Regions from separate parts of the Cytobacillus sp. FSL M8-0252 genome, predicted to be linked through region 1. Evidence: a T-box and tRNA genes for the amino acid it is inferred to sense, from the RefSeq annotation. Region 1 holds a T-box; the other holds one or more tRNA genes.
What was found. The T-box of region 1 lies ahead of proS (proline--tRNA ligase). A T-box ahead of a tRNA ligase gene usually reads a tRNA of that ligase, here a tRNA-Pro.
Positions count from the first base shown of each region.

Region 2: it has a tRNA-Pro gene. The T-box ahead of proS (proline--tRNA ligase) is inferred to sense a tRNA for this amino acid. The anticodon was not compared.

Region 1 is NZ_JBBOWZ010000001.1:3,860,223-3,872,594, reverse strand. Features, by position in the region: gene MKX83_RS19515 (leucyl aminopeptidase) at 1-1,011, shown strand, start outside; gene MKX83_RS19510 (Na+/H+ antiporter family protein) at 1,251-2,567, shown strand; gene MKX83_RS19505 (MerR family transcriptional regulator) at 2,992-3,507, opposite strand; gene MKX83_RS19500 (hypothetical protein) at 3,687-3,920, shown strand; gene MKX83_RS19495 (alanine/glycine:cation symporter family protein) at 3,997-5,382, opposite strand; gene MKX83_RS19490 (PucR family transcriptional regulator) at 5,676-6,935, shown strand; gene ald (alanine dehydrogenase) at 7,111-8,241, shown strand; T-box leader at 8,723-8,934, shown strand; gene proS (proline--tRNA ligase) at 8,993-10,423, shown strand; gene MKX83_RS19475 (sigma-70 family RNA polymerase sigma factor) at 10,505-11,143, shown strand; gene MKX83_RS19470 (ATP-dependent Clp protease proteolytic subunit) at 11,168-11,752, shown strand; gene MKX83_RS19465 (hypothetical protein) at 11,845-12,135, shown strand; gene MKX83_RS19460 (hypothetical protein) at 12,296-12,372, opposite strand, start outside.
Region 2 is NZ_JBBOWZ010000001.1:93,154-105,525, reverse strand. Features, by position in the region: gene MKX83_RS00550 (protein arginine kinase) at 1-480, opposite strand, end outside; gene MKX83_RS00545 (hypothetical protein) at 483-1,031, opposite strand; gene MKX83_RS00540 (CtsR family transcriptional regulator) at 1,059-1,520, opposite strand; rRNA gene rrf (5S ribosomal RNA) at 1,770-1,886, opposite strand; rRNA gene MKX83_RS00530 (23S ribosomal RNA) at 2,117-5,049, opposite strand; tRNA gene MKX83_RS00525 (tRNA-Ala) at 5,311-5,386, opposite strand; tRNA gene MKX83_RS00520 (tRNA-Ile) at 5,402-5,478, opposite strand; rRNA gene MKX83_RS00515 (16S ribosomal RNA) at 5,578-7,126, opposite strand; tRNA gene MKX83_RS00510 (tRNA-Ala) at 7,310-7,385, opposite strand; tRNA gene MKX83_RS00505 (tRNA-Pro) at 7,403-7,479, opposite strand; tRNA gene MKX83_RS00500 (tRNA-Arg) at 7,484-7,560, opposite strand; tRNA gene MKX83_RS00495 (tRNA-Leu) at 7,570-7,658, opposite strand; tRNA gene MKX83_RS00490 (tRNA-Gly) at 7,665-7,739, opposite strand; tRNA gene MKX83_RS00485 (tRNA-Leu) at 7,758-7,842, opposite strand; tRNA gene MKX83_RS00480 (tRNA-Lys) at 7,852-7,927, opposite strand; tRNA gene MKX83_RS00475 (tRNA-Thr) at 7,935-8,010, opposite strand; tRNA gene MKX83_RS00470 (tRNA-Val) at 8,028-8,103, opposite strand; rRNA gene rrf (5S ribosomal RNA) at 8,113-8,229, opposite strand; rRNA gene MKX83_RS00460 (23S ribosomal RNA) at 8,460-11,392, opposite strand; rRNA gene MKX83_RS00455 (16S ribosomal RNA) at 11,722-12,372, opposite strand, start outside.

The DNA of each region.
Region 1 (12,372 bases):
AATAGAGAAGATGTTTTATCTGCTTTAACAGTTGGTTATGCCTATGGTAAGGGAACAAACTCTGCAAGAACTTTAGTGAATATGCCTGGGAATATGTTAACAGCAACAACAATGGCAGAGTATGCGATTGAGTTAGCTAATAAATATGATTTTGAAATAGAAATACTAGATAAGAAAGAAATGTTAGAGCTTGGGATGGGTGCGCTGTTAGCTGTCAATCAAGGTTCGACAGAGCCACCGAAAATGATTGTTCTAAAATATCAAGGGAAAGATCAGTGGGAAGATGTCATTAGTTTAGTTGGAAAAGGAATTACCTTCGATACTGGTGGTTACTCGATAAAACCGAAAACAGGGATTGTTGGAATGAAAACAGATATGGGCGGAGCAGCAGCCGTTCTGGGTGCGATGGAAATCATCGGGGAGTTAAGACCAGAACAGAATGTATTAGCCGTTATTCCATCAACAGATAATATGATAAGTGGATCTGCCTTTAAACCAGATGATGTTATTACTTCATTAAGTGGAAAAACAATAGAGATCTTAAATACAGATGCAGAAGGGCGTCTCGTTTTAGCTGATGCCATTACGTACGCAAAACAGCATGGTGCCAATTATTTAGTCGATGTTGCTACTTTAACGGGAGGTGTTATTGTTGCCTTAGGAGAAGACACAACAGGTGCGATTACTAATCATGAAACCTTCTTTGAACAAGTATTAGAAGCCTCATTCGAAGCAGGTGAAGCGATGTGGAGACTCCCATTATTTGAAAAAGATAAACAAAGAATTCGCAATAGCCCAGTGGCAGATTTAAACAATTCACCAGGAAGAGAAGGCCATGCGATCATGGCAGGCGGCTTTATTGGAGAATTTGCGGAAGATACACCATGGGTGCATTTGGATATAGCTGGTACATCTACAACAAATAAACCTTACGAATTAGGTCCTGCTGGTGCCACAGGTGTAATGACACGTACACTAGCTCTACTTGTAGAAAGATTTGAAGTAAAGTAATCAACCATTCATTAAAAGCATCTTAAAGGATGAGAAGCTCCTTAAGATGCTTTTTTGTTCCTCCTTAGAACTCATATTTGCAAAGGTGAAACCTTCGATAACATGATGAATAAGAATGGGAATTATGACACTTTTCTTAAAAATTCATTATTTGACGAACTTGAATGAGTATGTTAATTTATTACTCTAACACTTTACTAAAATAAAGCGAATAATAAATAGAAAGAAAGGTTTTAATCATGAATGCTGTTTTACTTGCTGTATTAGTCATGTTAATACTAAGTCTATTACGTGTAAATGTCGTGTTATCCCTTATTATAGGTGCATTGGTGGGAGGATTAACAGGTGGACTTGGTATAACAAACACAATTGAAGTCTTTACAAATGGTTTAGGTGGCAGTGCAGAAGTAGCGCTTAGTTATGCTTTATTAGGAGGCTTTGCTATTGCTATTTCTCGTACAGGTCTACCTAATCTCCTTGTTGATAAAATTATTCAAAAGGTAGGGAAAGAAGGAGAGACAAGGAAGAAAGGATTATCTAAAACATTAGTCATTTTATCATTGTTAATTATGGCGTGTTTCTCACAAAATCTAATTCCTATTCATATTGCATTTATCCCTATCTTAGTCCCACCATTATTAAAAGTGATGAATGAATTGAAGATAGACAGAAGACTGATTGCTTCCGTTCTTACATTTGGTTTAGTTACTCCTTATATGCTTATCCCTGCAGGGTTTGGCCAAATATTTCACCAAATCTTAGCAGACAATATGACAAGTAGTGGTTTGAATGTTGATATGCAACAAATACCACTAGCTATGCTACTGCCAGCTTTAGGTATGGTTGTTGGATTAATAATAGCCGTATTTATATCTTATCGAAAACCGCGAGACTATCATCAATCATCAGAAATCATAGAAACTGAAACGGTATCTTATAGTAGGCGCGGTGTCTTATTTGCTGTATTATCAATCATTATTGCGTTAGTTGTACAAATACAACTAGATTCAATGATTATGGGAGCAGTGGCCGGTATTATAACTGTCTATTTAAGTGGGACCATAAAGGGCGCTGAAGCAGATAGCTTATTAACAGATGGAATGAAAATGATGGCATTTATCGGATTTGTTATGCTCGCGGCATTTGGTTTCGGTGATGTACTGAAAGAAACAGGGGATGTTGAAGTCCTTGTGTCGAATGTAGCTGAGATGATAGGTAATAATCAAGCTCTTGGTGCATTACTAATGCTTTTAGTCGGCTTGTTGGTTACGATTGGTATTGGTTCATCCTTTTCAACCATCCCAATTATTACGACCATTTTTGTGCCATTGTGTTTAGAGCTAGGATTTAGTCCAATGGCTACGATTGCGTTAATTGGTGCATCTGCTGCTTTAGGTGATGCTGGTTCTCCTGCTTCAGATAGTACACTTGGACCGACATCGGGCTTGAATGTGGATGGTAATCATAATCATATTTGGGATACATGTGTACCAACATTTATCCATTATAATATCCCTGTCATTATATTTGGCTGGGTTGCTGCAATGGTATTATAAAAAGAATAAACGAATATTATTTAAACCCGATCATATTTGATTGGGTTTATTTTTGTGAACTCGACCTGAGGCAATGGATATAGGTCAAGTTTTCTGATTCATGAATGAACACTAAGAATGTTTGTAAATCTGACCGTCAAAGCAGAACCAAGTAAAAAATAAAAAAGTAATAAAGTCTAAGCCACATAAAGCTAAATGTAGTCGAACATTGCATATGTCACTATATACACCTAAAGGAAGCTAGGATTTAACAAAAAGATATGAATAGTAACTATTAAAGGATATTGACATAATATCAGTACCCTCAGTCAATCTTCTTTTAGTTTTCCAGCGCGATCTTTAGAACCAGATATTCGTTTTAAGCATAACCGCATAAAGGATAACAAGATGGTTCCAACCAAATCTGAGGAGGAACCAATTTTGTTTAAAATTTAATGCCGAAAAGCATTGTAAGGATATTACGCTTTTTTATTCTTTTTTTGGGTAAGATACTAGCAGTAGGGCTGTCAGAGGGAATAGGAGACACTTGCATGAAATTCTTCTTTTCAAGTATGTGTATACGTTCATGTAAACGTTCAATTTCTGCGTGTAATTCTTCTAACTCCTGCCGATGATGTAGCAACTGATAAGAAGTCACATCATCTGCTTTTGCATTTAAGCGTTGTTCTAACATATCCATTCTTGCGCTAAGTTCATCATTAGATATCTGTGGACTAGATATAGTGGCGTGCCGAATTTTTTTGCTAGTTACTTTTACGTCTTGAAGAAGGACACCTGTATTTAATTGATCATGAACTCTTTTTAATAATTGAATATCTTCTTCTGAGTAAGCATAATGGCCATGCTCATTTTTTGTCATATTTAAATTTAGCTGTTTTATCCATCGCTGAATAGTACTTTGGGATACACCGAGTAGTTTCGCTACAGCGCCTGTATTCAAAAGTAATCTCCTCCTTATCATTACTTTATTAAGAAGCATTCGCTTAAAGAAATATATTTTCCTTTACGTTTGACAAAACAAGTGTTGCTTCGTCAAAGATAGTGAATATTTTACAACCTTTTGAGTAATAATCGTTCTTAGTGGGGACAATGAAGAAAACAGATGGGAGGACAGGTAAAATGACAGAATACGAATTAGAAGACATCTTCCATGAGTCAGGGCATTACCACTTATATGAACAATTAAAGTATAAATTATGGATTGCTTATCAATGGCTAGAGGCAGATCGAAATATATTATCCGAGTTTCTAAATATTTATGATTTTGACCACAACGAAGAATTATATTGTAAGGAATTCTTATTTCATTATAAGATCTTTAAAAACATAAAGAAGAAGAATGCCTTTTATTAAATGAACAAGTAAATAATAAAAAAGCCCCCAAATCATTCAATTTGTGAGGCTCTTATTTCTTGAGTAATGAAGGCAATTATTTTATTTTATAATGTTGTGTGAAGAATTCGTCTGTTTCTTGTACAACAACTTTCCTCAACAGGAGTAGACCAACTAAGTTCGGAATCATCATTAATGCGTTAGCCATATCAGCAAATGCCCAAACGGTAGCTAAGTTAACCATTGCACCAGCTGCACAAGCAATAATATAAATCGCGCGGTAGCCTGCAATTCCTTTTGTCCCAGCTATATATTCAAAGCATTTCTCACCGTATACATACCAGCCTACAATTGTTGTAAATCCGAAAAAGATAACAGAAAAAGCGACGATATATTCTCCTGCTGTTCCTAATACTGATGCGAACGCTGCACTCGTTAATGCACCACCATCTAGATTAGGGTCATGGGTTACGCCAGAAAGTAATCCTCCTGTATAATCCCAAAAACCAGTAATGATTAATACAAGTCCAGTCATTGTACAAACGATGATGGTAACAATGAAAGTGCCTGTCATAGCAACAAGTGCTTGCTTCACAGGATGGTCTGTTTTGGCATTACCGGCGATTAAAGCAGCAGTACCTAAACCAGCTTCATTAGAAAAGATTCCTTTTGAGACACCATTTTTAATTGCCTCTGATACGACAACTCCTACAAAACCACCGGTTGCTGCGATCGGATTAAAAGCATAATGAAAAATTAATTGAAATGACGGAATAATCATTTCATAATTAACCGCAATGATGATTAAGGCGCCACCAATATAAAGAAAAGCCATAATGGGAACAAAGTATCCAGCGACGGTACTAATCCTTTGAATGCCTCCAAAAATAATGAGTGAAGCAAAAACAGCTAAAACGATGCCAGTAATAACACTGTTGATACCAAAGGATTCACTAGCTACTTGAGCAATCGTATTAGATTGCACGCTATTCCCTATACCTAAAGCGGCAAAAGCACCAAAAATGGCAAAGGCAATGGCTAACCATTTAAACTTAGCTCCTAATCCTCTCTCAATATAGTACATGGGTCCACTTGAATATTCACCATTGCTATTCTTTACACGATATTTCATTGCTAGTAAGGCTTCCGCGTATTTAGTAGCCATCCCGAAAAGCCCAACAATCCACATCCAAAAAATGGCGCCTGGTCCACCTAAAGTGATAGCTGTGGCGACTCCAGCAATGTTTCCATTCCCTATTGTTGCTGCCAATGCAGTCATTAACGCTTTGAAATTACTTACATCGCCTTCATCATTTGTATCCTTAGCGTTCCCTTCCTTTGTAAATGCTAATTTAAAAGCATAATAGAGTTTCGTAAATGTACGACCTTTAAGCATGATTGTTAGAAGTAGGCCCGTCCCAAACAATAAGATTAAACTGGGGGTTCCCCACAAAAAGGAATTAACTTTTTCAAGTATGTTCATAATGTCCACAGATGGATCTTCCTCTCTATAGTTGAATATCATACCATACTATATTTTTTTAGATGTAATCGCTTTCTTAAATGCATAAACCAAAATCATTTTATCTTAATAAAATGATTGAAGTGCACGGAAAATTATAAGAATACTTATTATTGTAAAATTATACAAGGATAACTTCAATCAATTTTAAAAAAGTTTAACTATTTATAATAATCAATAAGTTTAAAAAGAGCTTTTCGACAGCATGTAAAGGTTTAGATATAATAAAAAAAAGAGGCAGTTGGAGGTTTGAAATGGGGAGAGAAAAACAGTACGGGAAAGATCCATTTAAACGATCATTTGATAACTTAGAAACATTTGTGGATAAAATTAGAGATGTTCTTGAATGTCCAGTTACTATTGAAGATGCTAATCATCGGTTATTAGCTTATAGTACGCATGATGACCAAACCGATCAGGCTAGAATTGCAACGATTATTAGCAGAAAAGTTCCCGAAAAGGTAATAAATAGTTTATGGAAAGCAGATGCTATACCTCAATTATTAAGGAGTGCTGAACCATTAAAGATTCCAGAAATTAAAGAAATTGGGCTGGGGAATAGGGTAGCAATCTCTATCAGGCATCAAGAAGAGGTGCTTGGCTATATTTGGGTGGTCGAACGAGATAAGTCTCTTACAGCAGAAGATATGTATTTACTAAAACTGGCTGCTCAATCGGCAAGAATTGAATTGTTGAAGCTTTATCGTCAAAAAAAGAAAAGAGAAGAAAGCTATCAGGATTTTTTCTGGCAGTTGTTAACTGGCAGATATCCCAAGCATGCAGAAGTAATAGACAAGTTAGATGATTTTCATATCAAACCATCTCTACACTCTGCTGTCATTATTTTTCGTTTTATTGACGATATAGACATGCAAACAGAACAAAGCATGATTTATCTCATTTCAACGAGCCAAAAAATCCATATGACTTTTTATGCAACGATGGGTAATGATTTTATCTTACTAGCATCTCCGCCATCTACACAGGCAAATGAAACAGATTTATCTGAGTTTGTACAGTTTGTTATCAATCAAATGTATGTAAGGTTTGAAATTGATCATATCATTAGTGGTAGCAGTAGTTTGAAATTGACCTATGACCATGTTGAAGATCGCTATTCAGAATGCTTAGAAGTACTTCGTTTAAAATCACAATATCCGAAAGAAATGCAAGAAATCTATACTTATCACCAATTAGGTGTCTTTAAATATTTGGATGCCATTCTTGATATAAGAAGCCGTGATGCATATGAACATCCCGTCATCCAACGTTTAATTGATTATGACCATGCTCATCGAACGGAGCTATTAATGACGCTAGAGGCCTTTATTTTAAATGATAGCAATGTAAATGACGCTGCTAAAGTCCTGCATGTTCACGTTAATACATTAAATTATCGTTTGAAGAGAATTACAGAACTCACTCATGTGAACTTTAAAAGTACACATGAGAAATTTTCCTTGTATTTAGAACTGCAAATCCGCAAATACATAGAAAAAAAGCATCGTTTGTGAAATTACACAAATGATGCTTTTTCATTTTTCAAATATAAACAAAGTCATTTCAACATTCTATTATTATACTGACAATAGGGAAACATAAAATTGTCATTTATTATTTGACAATTTATTCTATGCAATTTATTCATACTTAAAAATTAATATAATAAATGGAAGGGGCCAAAAGGATATGATTATCGGCGTACCTAAAGAGATTAAAAACAACGAGAACCGTGTAGCAATGACACCAGCGGGGGTAGATGCATTAGTAAAAGCTGGACATGAAGTACTTATTGAAACGACTGCAGGACTCGGAAGTGGATTTCAAGATCAAGATTACGAGTTAACAGGCGCGAAAATCGTAGGCACGGCAAAAGAAGCATGGGCAGCGGAGATGGTAATGAAGGTAAAAGAACCGCTACCAACTGAATATGACTATTTCCGTAAAGGCCTAGTATTGTTTACTTATTTGCATTTAGCAGCAGAACCAGAATTGGCAGATGCGCTAGTGAAAAGTGGAGTAACGGCTATTGCATATGAAACAGTTGAAGTGAACCGTACACTTCCATTATTAACACCAATGAGTGAAGTTGCCGGTAGAATGGCTACACAAGTTGGAGCGCAATTCTTACAAAAAACAAACGGTGGCCAAGGAATATTACTTGCAGGTGTGCCAGGTGTATCTCGAGGAAAAGTGACGATTATTGGCGGGGGCGTTGTGGGTATTAATGCTGCGAAAATGGCCATTGGTCTTGGTGCAGATGTAACAATCATTGATTTAAGCCCTGAAAGACTTCGTCAACTTGATGATATTTTCGGTAATAGCATTCAAACATTAATGTCTAATCCATTAAATATTGCTGAATCTGTAAAAGAAGCTGACCTTGTAATTGGTGCTGTACTCATTCCAGGAGCAAAAGCGCCAAAATTAGTAACAGAAGAAATGATTCAAACGATGAAACCTGGTGCAGTCGTTATCGACGTTGCGGTTGACCAAGGTGGTATTCTTGAAACGGTTGATCATGTAACTACACATGATGATCCAACATATATTAAACATGGTGTTGTGCATTATGCTGTGGCAAACATGCCAGGTGCCGTGCCAAGAACATCAACAATCGCATTAACGAATGTAACAATTCCTTATGCATTACAAATAGCGACTAAAGGTGCACATCTAGCTGTTGAACAAAACCCAGCATTGAAATTAGGGGTAAACGTAGTAAATGGGCATGTAACGTATGAAGCAGTCGCAAGGGACTTAGGTTATGATTATGTTCAAGTCGATGCAGCATTCGCAAATGAAGAAATAACAAACTAATGATACTTTCTCCTACCTCTTAATAGGGGTAGGTTTTTTTACTTTTTGGATGATATATTAGACGATGTATGAATTTGTAGGAGTAGTTCAGTTGATACTAAATCATGTTGAACGCGATTTTCTTATAGCCTTCATTTAGTATTCTTTTGCTATGATGGTTAACGTATCTTCAGGAGCCCCTTTACCATTCAAGGATTTAATAGGGCTGTATTTTTCTAGTTACACATATAGGGGATAATCGAATTCCTTCAAAATATTAAAATAGAAAAATGGATTGTATTCTTTGTACGGAAAGGTTTATCTTTTCACATTCTGTTATTGATCATCTTATTTTTTTGCCTCTTCTTGTGTACCAATTAGTCTAGTAATAGAAAAAAGGTCACTTGAGAGGGCTAAAAAGAGAAGTAAAAAGCCATTAGACCAAGAGCCTTCAATCAAAATTTGACATTTTTCATTAAACTCTATATAATCTTCAAAAAATAGTTAATCGTTGATGAGGAATAGTAAGTTTTCATCATTATTTTCAGAGAAGGTATCCGTTTGTGCTGTAAGATATCTATTAATGAAAAGCTGAACCTGCCCTCTGAGTACATATTCTTTAGAATATGCGGTTTACTTGTTGAACCGTTATCAATAAGAGTGCAAAGCTTTGCTTTGAAATAGGGTGGTACCACCAGTCATTGGGTCCCTATTTGAAAGCAGGGCTTTTTTGTGTCTTTGAAAGAATAAAAATTAAAAATGAGGTGTCAATATGGGTAAGCAGTTTGTGAAAGAAATAACATCAATGAATGAAGATTTTCCACAATGGTATACAGATGTCGTAAAGAAAGCTGATTTAGTCGATTATTCGAGTGTGAGAGGTTCAATGATTATTCGTCCATATGGTTACGCCCTTTGGGAGAACATTAAATCAGCACTTGATCAAAAGATAAAAGAAACTGGGCATGAAAATGTTTATATGCCTCTATTTATACCTGAGAGCCTTCTTCAGAAAGAAAAAGATCATATTGAAGGATTTGCCCCAGAAGTCGCTTGGGTAACTCATGGTGGGGAAGATGAGCTTGCTGAGAGACTTTGTGTGCGCCCGACATCAGAAGTACTATTCGGAGAACATTATAAAAATATTATTCACTCTTATCGTGATTTACCAAAGCTTTATAATCAATGGTCAAATGTTGTTCGATGGGAGAAAACAACAAGACCATTTTTACGAACGTTGGAGTTTTTATGGCAAGAGGGCCATACTTGTCATGCGACGGATGAAGAAGCGTTAGAAGAAACAGTAAAGATGCTAGAAGTCTATGCAGATATTTGTGAAAATCTTTTAGCTATCCCTGTTGTTAAAGGCAAGAAAACGGAAAAAGAAAAGTTTGCTGGCGCTAAATTAACTTATACAATTGAAAGTTTAATGCATGATGGTAAAGCGCTACAATCAGGGACATCTCATCATTTAGGAGATGGCTTTGCAAAGGCATTTGGGATTCAATTTACCGACCAAGATGGAAAAGAGCAGTATGTGCAGCAAACTTCTTGGGGATTCACAACCAGAATTATCGGTGCGATGATTATGGTCCACGGTGATGACAGAGGTTTAGTAATTCCGCCAAAGGTTGCACCAAAGCAGGTAATGATTGTTCCTATTGCGCAACATAAGGGTGGCGTATTAGATTTTGCCTATGATTTAAAAGAAAAACTAAGTAAAGTAGCGCGCGTAGATATTGATGCAAGTGATAAAAAGCCAGGTTGGAAATTTAATGAATATGAAATGAAGGGTGTGCCCATTCGCTTAGAAGTAGGTCCTAAAGATATTGAAAAGGGCCAAGTCGTACTTGCAAGAAGAGATACAGGGGAGAAAATGGTCACTCCATTAGAAAATCTAGAAGAAACAATTGTTCAACTCTTAGAAAAGGTTCAAACTTCACTTTATAATAAGGCAAAAGAACATCGCAACGAACATACGTATGAAGCATATACTTATGAAGAGTTTAAGCAGATATTTAATGAAAAACAAGGATTCGTCAAAGCGATGTGGTGTGGCAATCAAGCATGCGAAGAGAAAATAAAAGAAGACACAAGTGTGACTTCCCGATGTATGCCATTTGATGAAACGGCGATTGCTAAAGCGTGTGTTTGCTGTAAAGAAGAAGCACAGCATCTTGTCTATTGGGCTAAAGCTTATTAAGAAAAAAATTTTATTGACCCATATCTTTTTTTCACTTATAGCCGTTTAAGTAATAGAAAGTGTGAAGGGGTGAAGGAAACAATGCAGAAGGAGCAGATGGTAAGCCGGTCAGCAACGTTAGATTTGATTGCGAAAAAGTATTATCGAGACTTAGTAAGCTATTGCACCTTTCTTTGCCAAAATGAGTGGGATGGAGAGGACATAGCGCAAGAAACCATCTTGAAGGCAATGAAGTATAACGAGGCTAAAATAACACGAGCTTTGTTAAAGAAAATTGCTTATCATCAATGGATCGATGTGGTTAGAAAAAAGAAAAAAGAGCAATTAACAGAAAATCATGTTGATATCGAAACAAGAAATCATCATTTGACAGAAACAATTGAATTATTATTAGAGAAATTAACTGTGCAACAGGCGCTAGCTTTTTCATTAAAAGAAGCGTTTTTATTTAAGAATAGTGAAATTGCAGAGATGTTAAATATGAAAGAAGCCTCTGTTAAGAGTTTATTGCATCGAGCAAGAAGACGTTTAGGAACAGATATGAAAGAATTAAATCAGCAATGGGATGAGCCGGTCGAGAGAAAAATCTTTCAAGTTTTCCATCGTGCACTTGAGCATCAACATCCCACTGAGCTTATCAAATTACTGCCAATAATTAATCATTATAGTACTTCCAAGCAAAGCACCCCTTCAAATGCTTTCAATATGATGGCAGCTTAATGCTTGCCTTTTGGAGGTTTCCTAATGAGTACAATACCTTATGTAATTGAACAAACGGCTAAAGGTGAACGGTCCTATGACATTTATTCAAGACTATTGAGAGATCGGATTATTATGATTGGTGAAGAAATCAATGATCATATGGCGAATAATATTGTTGCTCAAATATTATTTTTAGCTGCAGAAGATGAGAAAAAAGATATTTCACTCTATATTAATAGTCCTGGAGGATCAACAACAGCGGGCTTTGCTATTTTAGATACACTCGACTATGTTAGGTGTGATATTCGCACTATCTGTACAGGGATGGCTGCCTCATTTGGTGCACTACTGCTTCTATCTGGCACGAAAGGAAAACGATTTGTGCTTCCTCATAGCGAAGTAATGATTCATCAGCCCTTAGGTGGTGCAAGAGGGCAAGCGACAGATATTGAGATCTCTGCAAGAAGGATATTAAAGCTAAAAGACGTAACCAACCAAATGATTGCCGAGAAAACAAATCAACCATTAGACAAGGTGAAGTTGGATACAGAACGTGATTATTTTATGAGCGCACAAGAAGCGGTGGATTATGGAATCGCGGATGCTATTTTAACGAAGAGTGAATGATAATAACTCACATTAAGCCCACGCTTAATTGATGATAGATGCATATGTAATAGGGAAGGTACCCAGCTTTTAATTAAAGGAGGTAATCCCTAGTGCATTATTATTATCGACATCCTGGTGTTGCGGATGAACGCTTTTTTCCCTTTTTGGCGGCGCCATTTGTTGGCGGTTTTCTTGGAGGATTAGCGGGAGGGGCGTTAGCCGCACCGCTGTTCTTTAGACCTAGGCCGTGTTTTGGAGGACCTTGTCCACCATATGGATACGGTTACGGCCCCGGCCCTGTTCCATATGGCAATCAAGGTTTTGGTGGCTACCAAAATCCCTATGCTGGCAATCCCAATCTTTATGGACCAAATATTAATATAAATAATGAGATTAACTAGATAAAAATGATACCACGGAGAGATGCTGTGGTATTTTTTTGTAAGCTTAAATTTATATATTGAAGGATAGTACAGCAAAATCATAACCAAGATTATAAAAATAAAAAGCAGTCGTAAATTGACTGCTCTTCTATATTAGGTATGAAAATATGGCTTAACCCTACATTTGCATCGTAGTCCATTTTAATTTTAATGACAAATTCGCACTTTGATCACCGGCAGATTGAAAATTTAATG
Region 2 (12,372 bases), 3.8 Mb from region 1:
TTCATCATATGCATAATCAATCTCAGTTTCTAACCAATCATCAATTTGGTTTGCAACTTCTAATGCTTCTGATAATTGGAAGCCTGGAAATAAACACTGTATACGTATATGATCTTCTTCATTCAACATAATGCTAACCTCTTCATTTTCAGTAAGTAGGCAGGCACCATGACTAGCGTTTTCTGCTAAATGAGGACTAATCAAATGTTTTTCCATCAGCACCCTTTTTTGCAATGGTTGTAAATCATCCATTTGCAATAACGAAAAGTCACCATAAGTATCAAAAGTCGATTTTTCCATTCTTGCTTTAATGATCTCTATCACACGTTTAGCTTCATCATGGGAAAAGATTGTTGGAAAATTAACCTGTTTAATATTGCGAGCTAAACGAATTCTAGAACTAAGTACGATATCAGAATCAGGACCTTCTGCACTCATCCAAGAGCTGACAGCCTGATTGATAAACCTTTCTAAAGACAAGTTCATTCCCCTCCCTCTAGATGGTTTTTCATTTCTTTTTCCAATTGACGTATTGCATCTCTTGTCTCTGCTGCTTTCTCAAATTCCTCTTTAGTTATAAGTTCTTTCAAGTTTATTTTTAAATCCTCAATTTGCTTTTTCAAATGGATATCTCCACCCATTCTTGTAGGGATTTTTCCATTATGATTCCAATTACCACTATGAAGCCTTTTAATAATTGGCTTTAACTGTGCTCGGAAAGATTCATAACAGTGGGCACATCCGAATTTCCCGACTTTAACAAATTGAGGAAAGGTCATCGAGCATTGCTCACACTGTACTACCTGCGCTTGTTTATTTAACTGAGCTTGGTTATTTGCATAACTTGTATCTATATTAAATAATCCGCTCAATAGATTATTAATAGAAAATCCAGATCCATTATTTAACATAAACATATCCCCATGTTCTTGGGCACATTTTTCACATAAATGGAACTCAGTCTTTTCGCCATTCATAATTTTTGTAAAATGTAGAGTCGCAGGTCTCTGATTACATTCTTGGCATATCATCTGTTTCACCCCTCCATACTTTACAGCCTACTTATATTTCAATGTATTTAGCATCGCAACAAGCATCCTTGCTCTTAACTCATCCCTATAGGGTAACTCTAAGTAAAGAACTGAACGGTCAATGACACTTAACATAATCTTCGCTTCTCGAGTAGTAATAATCTCTTCTTCAACTAATCTGTTTATAATATTTTCAGCACTATTTTGTGAAATACGATCACGTACAATCCTAATCAATTGATTAATTAAATCAACATAATCATAAGCTTGCACTTTGGTGATTCTTATATAACCACCACCGCCACGTTTACTTTCGACAGCATAGCCTTTTTCAACTGTAAACCGAGTATTTATGACGTAATTTATTTGAGATGGGACACATTGAAATTTATCAGCGATCTCGCTCCGCTTAATTTCAACAATTTCCCTTTCGCTAAGTTCCAAGACTTCTTTAAGATATTTTTCAATAATATCTGATATATTTTTCACCCGGCCTCCCCCTATCTGACTTTGACTATATTTGACATAAATTATACATGATTTGTGTGAAATGTTGCAACGAAGTAGTATTATTAATTTTCCCCTTTTTTTCTAAATCTCAAACGTATGAAATATAGGTTCATTCATTAAATTTATAATATGTTTAGATTGTGTAGATGTTATTTGTCCATTTAAATAAACGAATTCATTATAGCACGACAAAAAAGAGCACATACAAATGATGTGCTCTTTTATCTTGCCCGGCAACGTCCTACTCTCACAAGGGGACAGCCCCTAACTACCATCGGCGCTGAGAAGCTTAACTTCCGTGTTCGGTATGGGAACGGGTGTGACCTTCTCGCTATCGCCACCGGACTATGAAATTGTAAGGGAATCGTTCCCTCAAAACTAGGTAATGTTGAAGAAGATATTTATTGAGTAATCGCCTATGCGTTGCTGACGCGACTACTTACGTAGTGCTGTCTAGCTGCGGCGCCTAGGTGCTCGAGGTCATAAGCCAAATTTGTCATGAGGTTAAAGAACAACCTCCTGTCAAATTCGTCTTATGCTTGTCGCACCTGGGCAAGGCGCCTCCGCATTTCGAATTGGTTAAGTCCTCGATCGATTAGTATTAGTCAGCTACATGTGTCGCCACACTTCCACCTCTAACCTATCAACCTGATCATCTTTCAGGGATCTTACTAGCTTGCGCTATGGGAAATCTCATCTCGAGGGGGGCTTCATGCTTAGATGCTTTCAGCACTTATCCCTTCCGCACATAGCTACCCAGCGATGCCTTTGGCAAGACAACTGGTACACCAGCGGTGCGTCCATCCCGGTCCTCTCGTACTAAGGACAGCTCCTCTCAAATTTCCTGCGCCCACGACGGATAGGGACCGAACTGTCTCACGACGTTCTGAACCCAGCTCGCGTACCGCTTTAATGGGCGAACAGCCCAACCCTTGGGACCGACTACAGCCCCAGGATGCGATGAGCCGACATCGAGGTGCCAAACCTCCCCGTCGATGTGGACTCTTGGGGGAGATAAGCCTGTTATCCCCGGGGTAGCTTTTATCCGTTGAGCGATGGCCCTTCCATGCGGAACCACCGGATCACTAAGCCCGACTTTCGTCCCTGCTCGACTTGTAGGTCTCGCAGTCAAGCTCCCTTGTGCCTTTACACTCTACGAATGATTTCCAACCATTCTGAGGGAACCTTTGGGCGCCTCCGTTACTCTTTAGGAGGCGACCGCCCCAGTCAAACTGCCCACCTGACACTGTCTCCCATCCCGATAAGGGATGTGGGTTAGAATTTCAATACAGCCAGGGTAGTATCCCACCGACGCCTCCACCGAAGCTAGCGCTCCGGCTTCTAAGGCTCCTACCTATCCTGTACAAGCTGTACCAAAATTCAATATCAGGCTACAGTAAAGCTCCACGGGGTCTTTCCGTCCTGTCGCGGGTAACCTGCATCTTCACAGGTACTATAATTTCACCGAGTCTCTCGTTGAGACAGTGCCCAGATCGTTACGCCTTTCGTGCGGGTCGGAACTTACCCGACAAGGAATTTCGCTACCTTAGGACCGTTATAGTTACGGCCGCCGTTTACTGGGGCTTCGATTCAAAGCTTCGCGTGAGCTAACCTCTCCTCTTAACCTTCCAGCACCGGGCAGGCGTCAGCCCCTATACTTCGCCTTGCGGCTTCGCAGAGACCTGTGTTTTTGCTAAACAGTCGCCTGGGCCTATTCACTGCGGCTCATCAAGGCTTTAACACCCTAATGAGCACCCCTTCTCCCGAAGTTACGGGGTCATTTTGCCGAGTTCCTTAACGAGAGTTCTCTCGCTCACCTTAGGATTCTCTCCTCGCCTACCTGTGTCGGTTTGCGGTACGGGCACCTTATTCCTCGCTAGAGGCTTTTCTTGGCAGTGTGGAATCAAGAACTTCGGTACTAAATTTCCCTCGCTATCACAGCTCAAGGTATATGACCATGGGATTTGCCTCATGGTCCCTCTAACTGCTTAGACGCACATCCAATAGTGCGCTTACCCTATCCTCCTGCGTCCCCCCATCACTCAAACAGAATACGGTGGTACAGGAATATCAACCTGTTGTCCATCGCCTACGCTTTTCAGCCTCGGCTTAGGTCCCGACTAACCCTGAGCGGACGAGCCTTCCTCAGGAAACCTTAGGCATTCGGTGGATGGGATTCTCACCCATCTTTCGCTACTCATACCGGCATTCTCACTTCTAAGCGCTCCACCAGTCCTTACGGTCTAGCTTCAACGCCCTTAGAACGCTCTCCTACCACTGAACATCAACGATGTTCAATCCACAGCTTCGGTGATACGTTTAGCCCCGGTACATTTTCGGCGCGGAGTCACTCGACCAGTGAGCTATTACGCACTCTTTAAATGGTGGCTGCTTCTAAGCCAACATCCTGGTTGTCTAAGCAACTCCACATCCTTTTCCACTTAACGTATACTTTGGGACCTTAGCTGGTGGTCTGGGCTGTTTCCCTCTTGACTACGGATCTTATCACTCGCAGTCTGACTCCCATGGATAAATCTTTGGCATTCGGAGTTTGTCTGAATTCGGTAACCCGATGAGGGCCCCTAGTCCAAACAGTGCTCTACCTCCAAGATTCTTACGCATGAGGCTAGCCCTAAAGCTATTTCGGAGAGAACCAGCTATCTCCAAGTTCGATTGGAATTTCTCCGCTACCCACACCTCATCCCCGCACTTTTCAACGTACGTGGGTTCGGGCCTCCATCCAGTGTTACCTGGACTTCACCCTGGACATGGGTAGATCACCTGGTTTCGGGTCTACGACCACATACTCATTCGCCCTATTCAGACTCGCTTTCGCTACGGCTCCGTCTGTCCAACTTAACCTCGCATGTAATCGTAACTCGCCGGTTCATTCTACAAAAGGCACGCTATCACCCATTAACGGGCTCTAACTACTTGTAGGCACACGGTTTCAGGATCTCTTTCACTCCCCTTCCGGGGTGCTTTTCACCTTTCCCTCACGGTACTGGTTCACTATCGGTCACTAGGGAGTATTTAGCCTTGGGAGATGGTCCTCCCTGCTTCCGACGGGATTTCTCGTGTCCCGCCGTACTCAGGATCCACTCTGGAGGGAACGAAGTTTCAACTACAGGGCTTTTACCTCCTATGGCGGGCCTTTCCAGACCTCTTCGTCTATCTCGTTCCTTTGTAACTCCGTATAGAATGTCCTACAACCCCAAGAGGCAAGCCTCTTGGTTTGGGCTAATCCCGTTTCGCTCGCCGCTACTCAGGGAATCGCGTTTGCTTTCTCTTCCTCCGGGTACTTAGATGTTTCAGTTCCCCGGGTCTGCCTTCCATACCCTATGTATTCAGGTATGGATCCTATCCCATAACGGATAGGGGGTTTCCCCATTCGGAAATCTCCGGATCAAAGCTTACTTACAGCTCCCCGAAGCATATCGGTGTTAGTCCCGTCCTTCATCGGCTCCTAGTGCCAAGGCATTCACCGTGCGCCCTTATTAACTTAACCATTGTTCGGCTTGCGATAAGCTACGCATTTCGGCGTCAGCTCACTCGTCAACATCCTCATGTGCACAAGACGCACACTCCGGTGTTTCCTCGCTCGCTTCCTTGAACTGCTTGCTTCTCACAACCCTCTCGGTTGTGTTTATTAAAAAAGTTTAGTATCTTAAATCAATCTATAATATATAGAGAGAGAAAAAATAACTAAGGTGGCGATTACTCGGTAATCTTCTTCATTACATTATCTAGTTTTCAAAGAACGATTTGTTGGTGGAGCCTAGCGGGATCGAACCGCTGACCTCCTGCGTGCAAAGCAGGCGCTCTCCCAGCTGAGCTAAGGCCCCGTATTAAAGTTAAAATGGTGGGCCTAAATGGACTCGAACCATCGACCTCACGCTTATCAGGCGTGCGCTCTAACCAGCTGAGCTATAGGCCCACATAACTTCACGGTAAAGTATTTAATCATATCAAAGAGATTGCACTCTCAAAACTGAACGAACAGTCTAACATCAAGTCAATTCCGTATATTCCTTAGAAAGGAGGTGATCCAGCCGCACCTTCCGATACGGCTACCTTGTTACGACTTCACCCCAATCATCTGTCCCACCTTAGGCGGCTGGCTCCAAAAGGTTACCCCACCGACTTCGGGTGTTACAAACTCTCGTGGTGTGACGGGCGGTGTGTACAAGGCCCGGGAACGTATTCACCGCGGCATGCTGATCCGCGATTACTAGCGATTCCGGCTTCATGTAGGCGAGTTGCAGCCTACAATCCGAACTGAGAATGGTTTTATGGGATTGGCTAAACCTCGCGGTCTTGCAGCCCTTTGTACCATCCATTGTAGCACGTGTGTAGCCCAGGTCATAAGGGGCATGATGATTTGACGTCATCCCCACCTTCCTCCGGTTTGTCACCGGCAGTCACCTTAGAGTGCCCAACTAAATGCTGGCAACTAAGATCAAGGGTTGCGCTCGTTGCGGGACTTAACCCAACATCTCACGACACGAGCTGACGACAACCATGCACCACCTGTCACTCTGTCCCCCGAAGGGGAAAGTCCTATCTCTAGGATTGTCAGAGGATGTCAAGACCTGGTAAGGTTCTTCGCGTTGCTTCGAATTAAACCACATGCTCCACCGCTTGTGCGGGCCCCCGTCAATTCCTTTGAGTTTCAACCTTGCGGTCGTACTCCCCAGGCGGAGTGCTTAATGCGTTTGCTGCAGCACTAAAGGGCGGAAACCCTCTAACACTTAGCACTCATCGTTTACGGCGTGGACTACCAGGGTATCTAATCCTGTTTGCTCCCCACGCTTTCGCGCCTCAGCGTCAGTTACAGACCAGAAAGTCGCCTTCGCCACTGGTGTTCCTCCAAATCTCTACGCATTTCACCGCTACACTTGGAATTCCACTTTCCTCTTCTGCACTCAAGTTCCCCAGTTTCCAATGACCCTCCACGGTTGAGCCGTGGGCTTTCACATCAGACTTAAGGAACCGCCTGCGCGCGCTTTACGCCCAATAATTCCGGACAACGCTTGCCACCTACGTATTACCGCGGCTGCTGGCACGTAGTTAGCCGTGGCTTTCTGGTTAGGTACCGTCAAGGTACCGGCAGTTACTCCGATACTTGTTCTTCCCTAACAACAGAGTTTTACGATCCGAAAACCTTCATCACTCACGCGGCGTTGCTCCGTCAGACTTTCGTCCATTGCGGAAGATTCCCTACTGCTGCCTCCCGTAGGAGTCTGGGCCGTGTCTCAGTCCCAGTGTGGCCGATCACCCTCTCAGGTCGGCTACGCATCGTCGCCTTGGTGAGCCGTTACCTCACCAACTAGCTAATGCGCCGCGGGCCCATCTGTAAGTGATAGCAGAACCATCTTTCAATCTAATTATATGTATAAATAGATATTATCCGGTATTAGCCCCGGTTTCCCGGAGTTATCCCAGTCTTACAGGCAGGTTGCCCACGTGTTACTCACCCGTCCGCCGCTAATCTTTGGGAGCAAGCTCCCTCAGATTCGCTCGACTTGCATGTATTAGGCACGCCGCCAGCGTTCGTCCTGAGCCAGGATCAAACTCTCCAATAAAGTGTTTGATTAGCTCATTTGCACCTATGGTGCTTTGTTGCTGATAAATCAGCTTTTTTAGAATTACGCTTGACGTTTTACGTTCGTTCAGTTTTCAAAGAACAATCTCATTCGCTTCAGAAGCGACTTTATAATCATACAACATCTTAACTTGTTATGTCAATAACTTTTTTAAAATGTTTTTGGTGGAGCCTAGCGGGATCGAACCGCTGACCTCCTGCGTGCAAAGCAGGCGCTCTCCCAGCTGAGCTAAGGCCCCAAAAAGAGTAATAAAAATGGTCGGGAAGACAGGATTCGAACCTGCGACCCCTTGGTCCCAAACCAAGTGCTCTACCAAGCTGAGCTACTTCCCGTTTATGGCGCGCCCGAGAGGAGTCGAACCCCTAACCTTTTGATCCGTAGTCAAACGCTCTATCCAATTGAGCTACGGGCGCATCAATAAGTGGTGCCGAGGACCGGAATCGAACCGGTACGGTAGTCACCTACCGCAGGATTTTAAGTCCTGTGCGTCTGCCAGTTCCGCCACCCCGGCACTTATTGGAGCGGAAGACGGGATTCGAACCCGCGACCCTCACCTTGGCAAGGTGATGTTCTACCACTGAACTACTTCCGCAAATATTCAAAATAAAAATGGTGCGGGTGAAGGGAGTCGAACCCCCACGCCTTGCGGCGCCAGATCCTAAGTCTGGTGCGTCTGCCAATTCCGCCACACCCGCATATATAAATGGTGAGCCATGAAGGACTCGAACCTTCGACCCTCTGATTAAAAGTCAGATGCTCTACCAACTGAGCTAATGGCTCGTACAAGTGGTGCCGGCCAGAGGACTTGAACCCCCAACCTACTGATTACAAGTCAGTTGCTCTACCAATTGAGCTAGGCCGGCAAATAAACACAAAAAAATGGTGGAGGATGACGGGATCGAACCGCCGACCCTCTGCTTGTAAGGCAGATGCTCTCCCAGCTGAGCTAATCCTCCAATATGTATGCCCGGCAACGTCCTACTCTCACAAGGGGACAGCCCCTAACTACCATCGGCGCTGAGAAGCTTAACTTCCGTGTTCGGTATGGGAACGGGTGTGACCTTCTCGCTATCGCCACCGGACTATGAAATTGTAAGGGAATCGTTCCCTCAAAACTAGGTAATGTTGAAGAAGATATTTATTGAGTAATCGCCTATGCGTTGCTGACGCGACTACTTACGTAGTGCTGTCTAGCTGCGGCGCCTAGGTGCTCGAGGTCATAAGCCAAATTTGTCATGAGGTTAAAGAACAACCTCCTGTCAAATTCGTCTTATGCTTGTCGCACCTGGGCAAGGCGCCTCCGCATTTCGAATTGGTTAAGTCCTCGATCGATTAGTATTAGTCAGCTACATGTGTCGCCACACTTCCACCTCTAACCTATCAACCTGATCATCTTTCAGGGATCTTACTAGCTTGCGCTATGGGAAATCTCATCTCGAGGGGGGCTTCATGCTTAGATGCTTTCAGCACTTATCCCTTCCGCACATAGCTACCCAGCGATGCCTTTGGCAAGACAACTGGTACACCAGCGGTGCGTCCATCCCGGTCCTCTCGTACTAAGGACAGCTCCTCTCAAATTTCCTGCGCCCACGACGGATAGGGACCGAACTGTCTCACGACGTTCTGAACCCAGCTCGCGTACCGCTTTAATGGGCGAACAGCCCAACCCTTGGGACCGACTACAGCCCCAGGATGCGATGAGCCGACATCGAGGTGCCAAACCTCCCCGTCGATGTGGACTCTTGGGGGAGATAAGCCTGTTATCCCCGGGGTAGCTTTTATCCGTTGAGCGATGGCCCTTCCATGCGGAACCACCGGATCACTAAGCCCGACTTTCGTCCCTGCTCGACTTGTAGGTCTCGCAGTCAAGCTCCCTTGTGCCTTTACACTCTACGAATGATTTCCAACCATTCTGAGGGAACCTTTGGGCGCCTCCGTTACTCTTTAGGAGGCGACCGCCCCAGTCAAACTGCCCACCTGACACTGTCTCCCATCCCGATAAGGGATGTGGGTTAGAATTTCAATACAGCCAGGGTAGTATCCCACCGACGCCTCCACCGAAGCTAGCGCTCCGGCTTCTAAGGCTCCTACCTATCCTGTACAAGCTGTACCAAAATTCAATATCAGGCTACAGTAAAGCTCCACGGGGTCTTTCCGTCCTGTCGCGGGTAACCTGCATCTTCACAGGTACTATAATTTCACCGAGTCTCTCGTTGAGACAGTGCCCAGATCGTTACGCCTTTCGTGCGGGTCGGAACTTACCCGACAAGGAATTTCGCTACCTTAGGACCGTTATAGTTACGGCCGCCGTTTACTGGGGCTTCGATTCAAAGCTTCGCGTGAGCTAACCTCTCCTCTTAACCTTCCAGCACCGGGCAGGCGTCAGCCCCTATACTTCGCCTTGCGGCTTCGCAGAGACCTGTGTTTTTGCTAAACAGTCGCCTGGGCCTATTCACTGCGGCTCATCAAGGCTTTAACACCCTAATGAGCACCCCTTCTCCCGAAGTTACGGGGTCATTTTGCCGAGTTCCTTAACGAGAGTTCTCTCGCTCACCTTAGGATTCTCTCCTCGCCTACCTGTGTCGGTTTGCGGTACGGGCACCTTATTCCTCGCTAGAGGCTTTTCTTGGCAGTGTGGAATCAAGAACTTCGGTACTAAATTTCCCTCGCTATCACAGCTCAAGGTATATGACCATGGGATTTGCCTCATGGTCCCTCTAACTGCTTAGACGCACATCCAATAGTGCGCTTACCCTATCCTCCTGCGTCCCCCCATCACTCAAACAGAATACGGTGGTACAGGAATATCAACCTGTTGTCCATCGCCTACGCTTTTCAGCCTCGGCTTAGGTCCCGACTAACCCTGAGCGGACGAGCCTTCCTCAGGAAACCTTAGGCATTCGGTGGATGGGATTCTCACCCATCTTTCGCTACTCATACCGGCATTCTCACTTCTAAGCGCTCCACCAGTCCTTACGGTCTAGCTTCAACGCCCTTAGAACGCTCTCCTACCACTGAACATCAACGATGTTCAATCCACAGCTTCGGTGATACGTTTAGCCCCGGTACATTTTCGGCGCGGAGTCACTCGACCAGTGAGCTATTACGCACTCTTTAAATGGTGGCTGCTTCTAAGCCAACATCCTGGTTGTCTAAGCAACTCCACATCCTTTTCCACTTAACGTATACTTTGGGACCTTAGCTGGTGGTCTGGGCTGTTTCCCTCTTGACTACGGATCTTATCACTCGCAGTCTGACTCCCATGGATAAATCTTTGGCATTCGGAGTTTGTCTGAATTCGGTAACCCGATGAGGGCCCCTAGTCCAAACAGTGCTCTACCTCCAAGATTCTTACGCATGAGGCTAGCCCTAAAGCTATTTCGGAGAGAACCAGCTATCTCCAAGTTCGATTGGAATTTCTCCGCTACCCACACCTCATCCCCGCACTTTTCAACGTACGTGGGTTCGGGCCTCCATCCAGTGTTACCTGGACTTCACCCTGGACATGGGTAGATCACCTGGTTTCGGGTCTACGACCACATACTCATTCGCCCTATTCAGACTCGCTTTCGCTACGGCTCCGTCTGTCCAACTTAACCTCGCATGTAATCGTAACTCGCCGGTTCATTCTACAAAAGGCACGCTATCACCCATTAACGGGCTCTAACTACTTGTAGGCACACGGTTTCAGGATCTCTTTCACTCCCCTTCCGGGGTGCTTTTCACCTTTCCCTCACGGTACTGGTTCACTATCGGTCACTAGGGAGTATTTAGCCTTGGGAGATGGTCCTCCCTGCTTCCGACGGGATTTCTCGTGTCCCGCCGTACTCAGGATCCACTCTGGAGGGAACGAAGTTTCAACTACAGGGCTTTTACCTCCTATGGCGGGCCTTTCCAGACCTCTTCGTCTATCTCGTTCCTTTGTAACTCCGTATAGAATGTCCTACAACCCCAAGAGGCAAGCCTCTTGGTTTGGGCTAATCCCGTTTCGCTCGCCGCTACTCAGGGAATCGCGTTTGCTTTCTCTTCCTCCGGGTACTTAGATGTTTCAGTTCCCCGGGTCTGCCTTCCATACCCTATGTATTCAGGTATGGATCCTATCCCATAACGGATAGGGGGTTTCCCCATTCGGAAATCTCCGGATCAAAGCTTACTTACAGCTCCCCGAAGCATATCGGTGTTAGTCCCGTCCTTCATCGGCTCCTAGTGCCAAGGCATTCACCGTGCGCCCTTATTAACTTAACCATTGTTCGGCTTGCGATAAGCTACGCATTTCGGCGTCAGCTCACTCGTCAACATCCTCATGTGCACAAGACGCACACTCCGGTGTTTCCTCGCTCGCTTCCTTGAACTGCTTGCTTCTCACAACCCTCTCGGTTGTGTTTATTAAAAAAAGTTTAGTATCTTAAATCAATCTATAATATATAGAGAGAGAAAAAATAACTAAGGTGGCGATTACTCGGTAATCTTCTTCATTACATTATCTAGTTTTCAAAGAACGATTGAAATGAGAGATTATACTCTCAAAACTGAACGAACAGTCTAACATCAAGTCAATTCCGTATATTCCTTAGAAAGGAGGTGATCCAGCCGCACCTTCCGATACGGCTACCTTGTTACGACTTCACCCCAATCATCTGTCCCACCTTAGGCGGCTGGCTCCAAAAGGTTACCCCACCGACTTCGGGTGTTACAAACTCTCGTGGTGTGACGGGCGGTGTGTACAAGGCCCGGGAACGTATTCACCGCGGCATGCTGATCCGCGATTACTAGCGATTCCGGCTTCATGTAGGCGAGTTGCAGCCTACAATCCGAACTGAGAATGGTTTTATGGGATTGGCTAAACCTCGCGGTCTTGCAGCCCTTTGTACCATCCATTGTAGCACGTGTGTAGCCCAGGTCATAAGGGGCATGATGATTTGACGTCATCCCCACCTTCCTCCGGTTTGTCACCGGCAGTCACCTTAGAGTGCCCAACTAAATGCTGGCAACTAAGATCAAGGGTTGCGCTCGTTGCGGGACTTAACCCAACATCTCACGACACGAGCTGACGACAACCATGCACCACCTGTCACTCTGTCCCCCGAAGGGGAAAGTCCTATCTCTAGGATTGTCAGAGGATGTCAAGACCTGGTAAGGTTCTTCGCGTTGCTTCGAATTAAACCACATGCTCCACCGCTTGTGCGGGCCCCCGTCAATTCCTTTGAGTTTCAACCTTGCGGTCG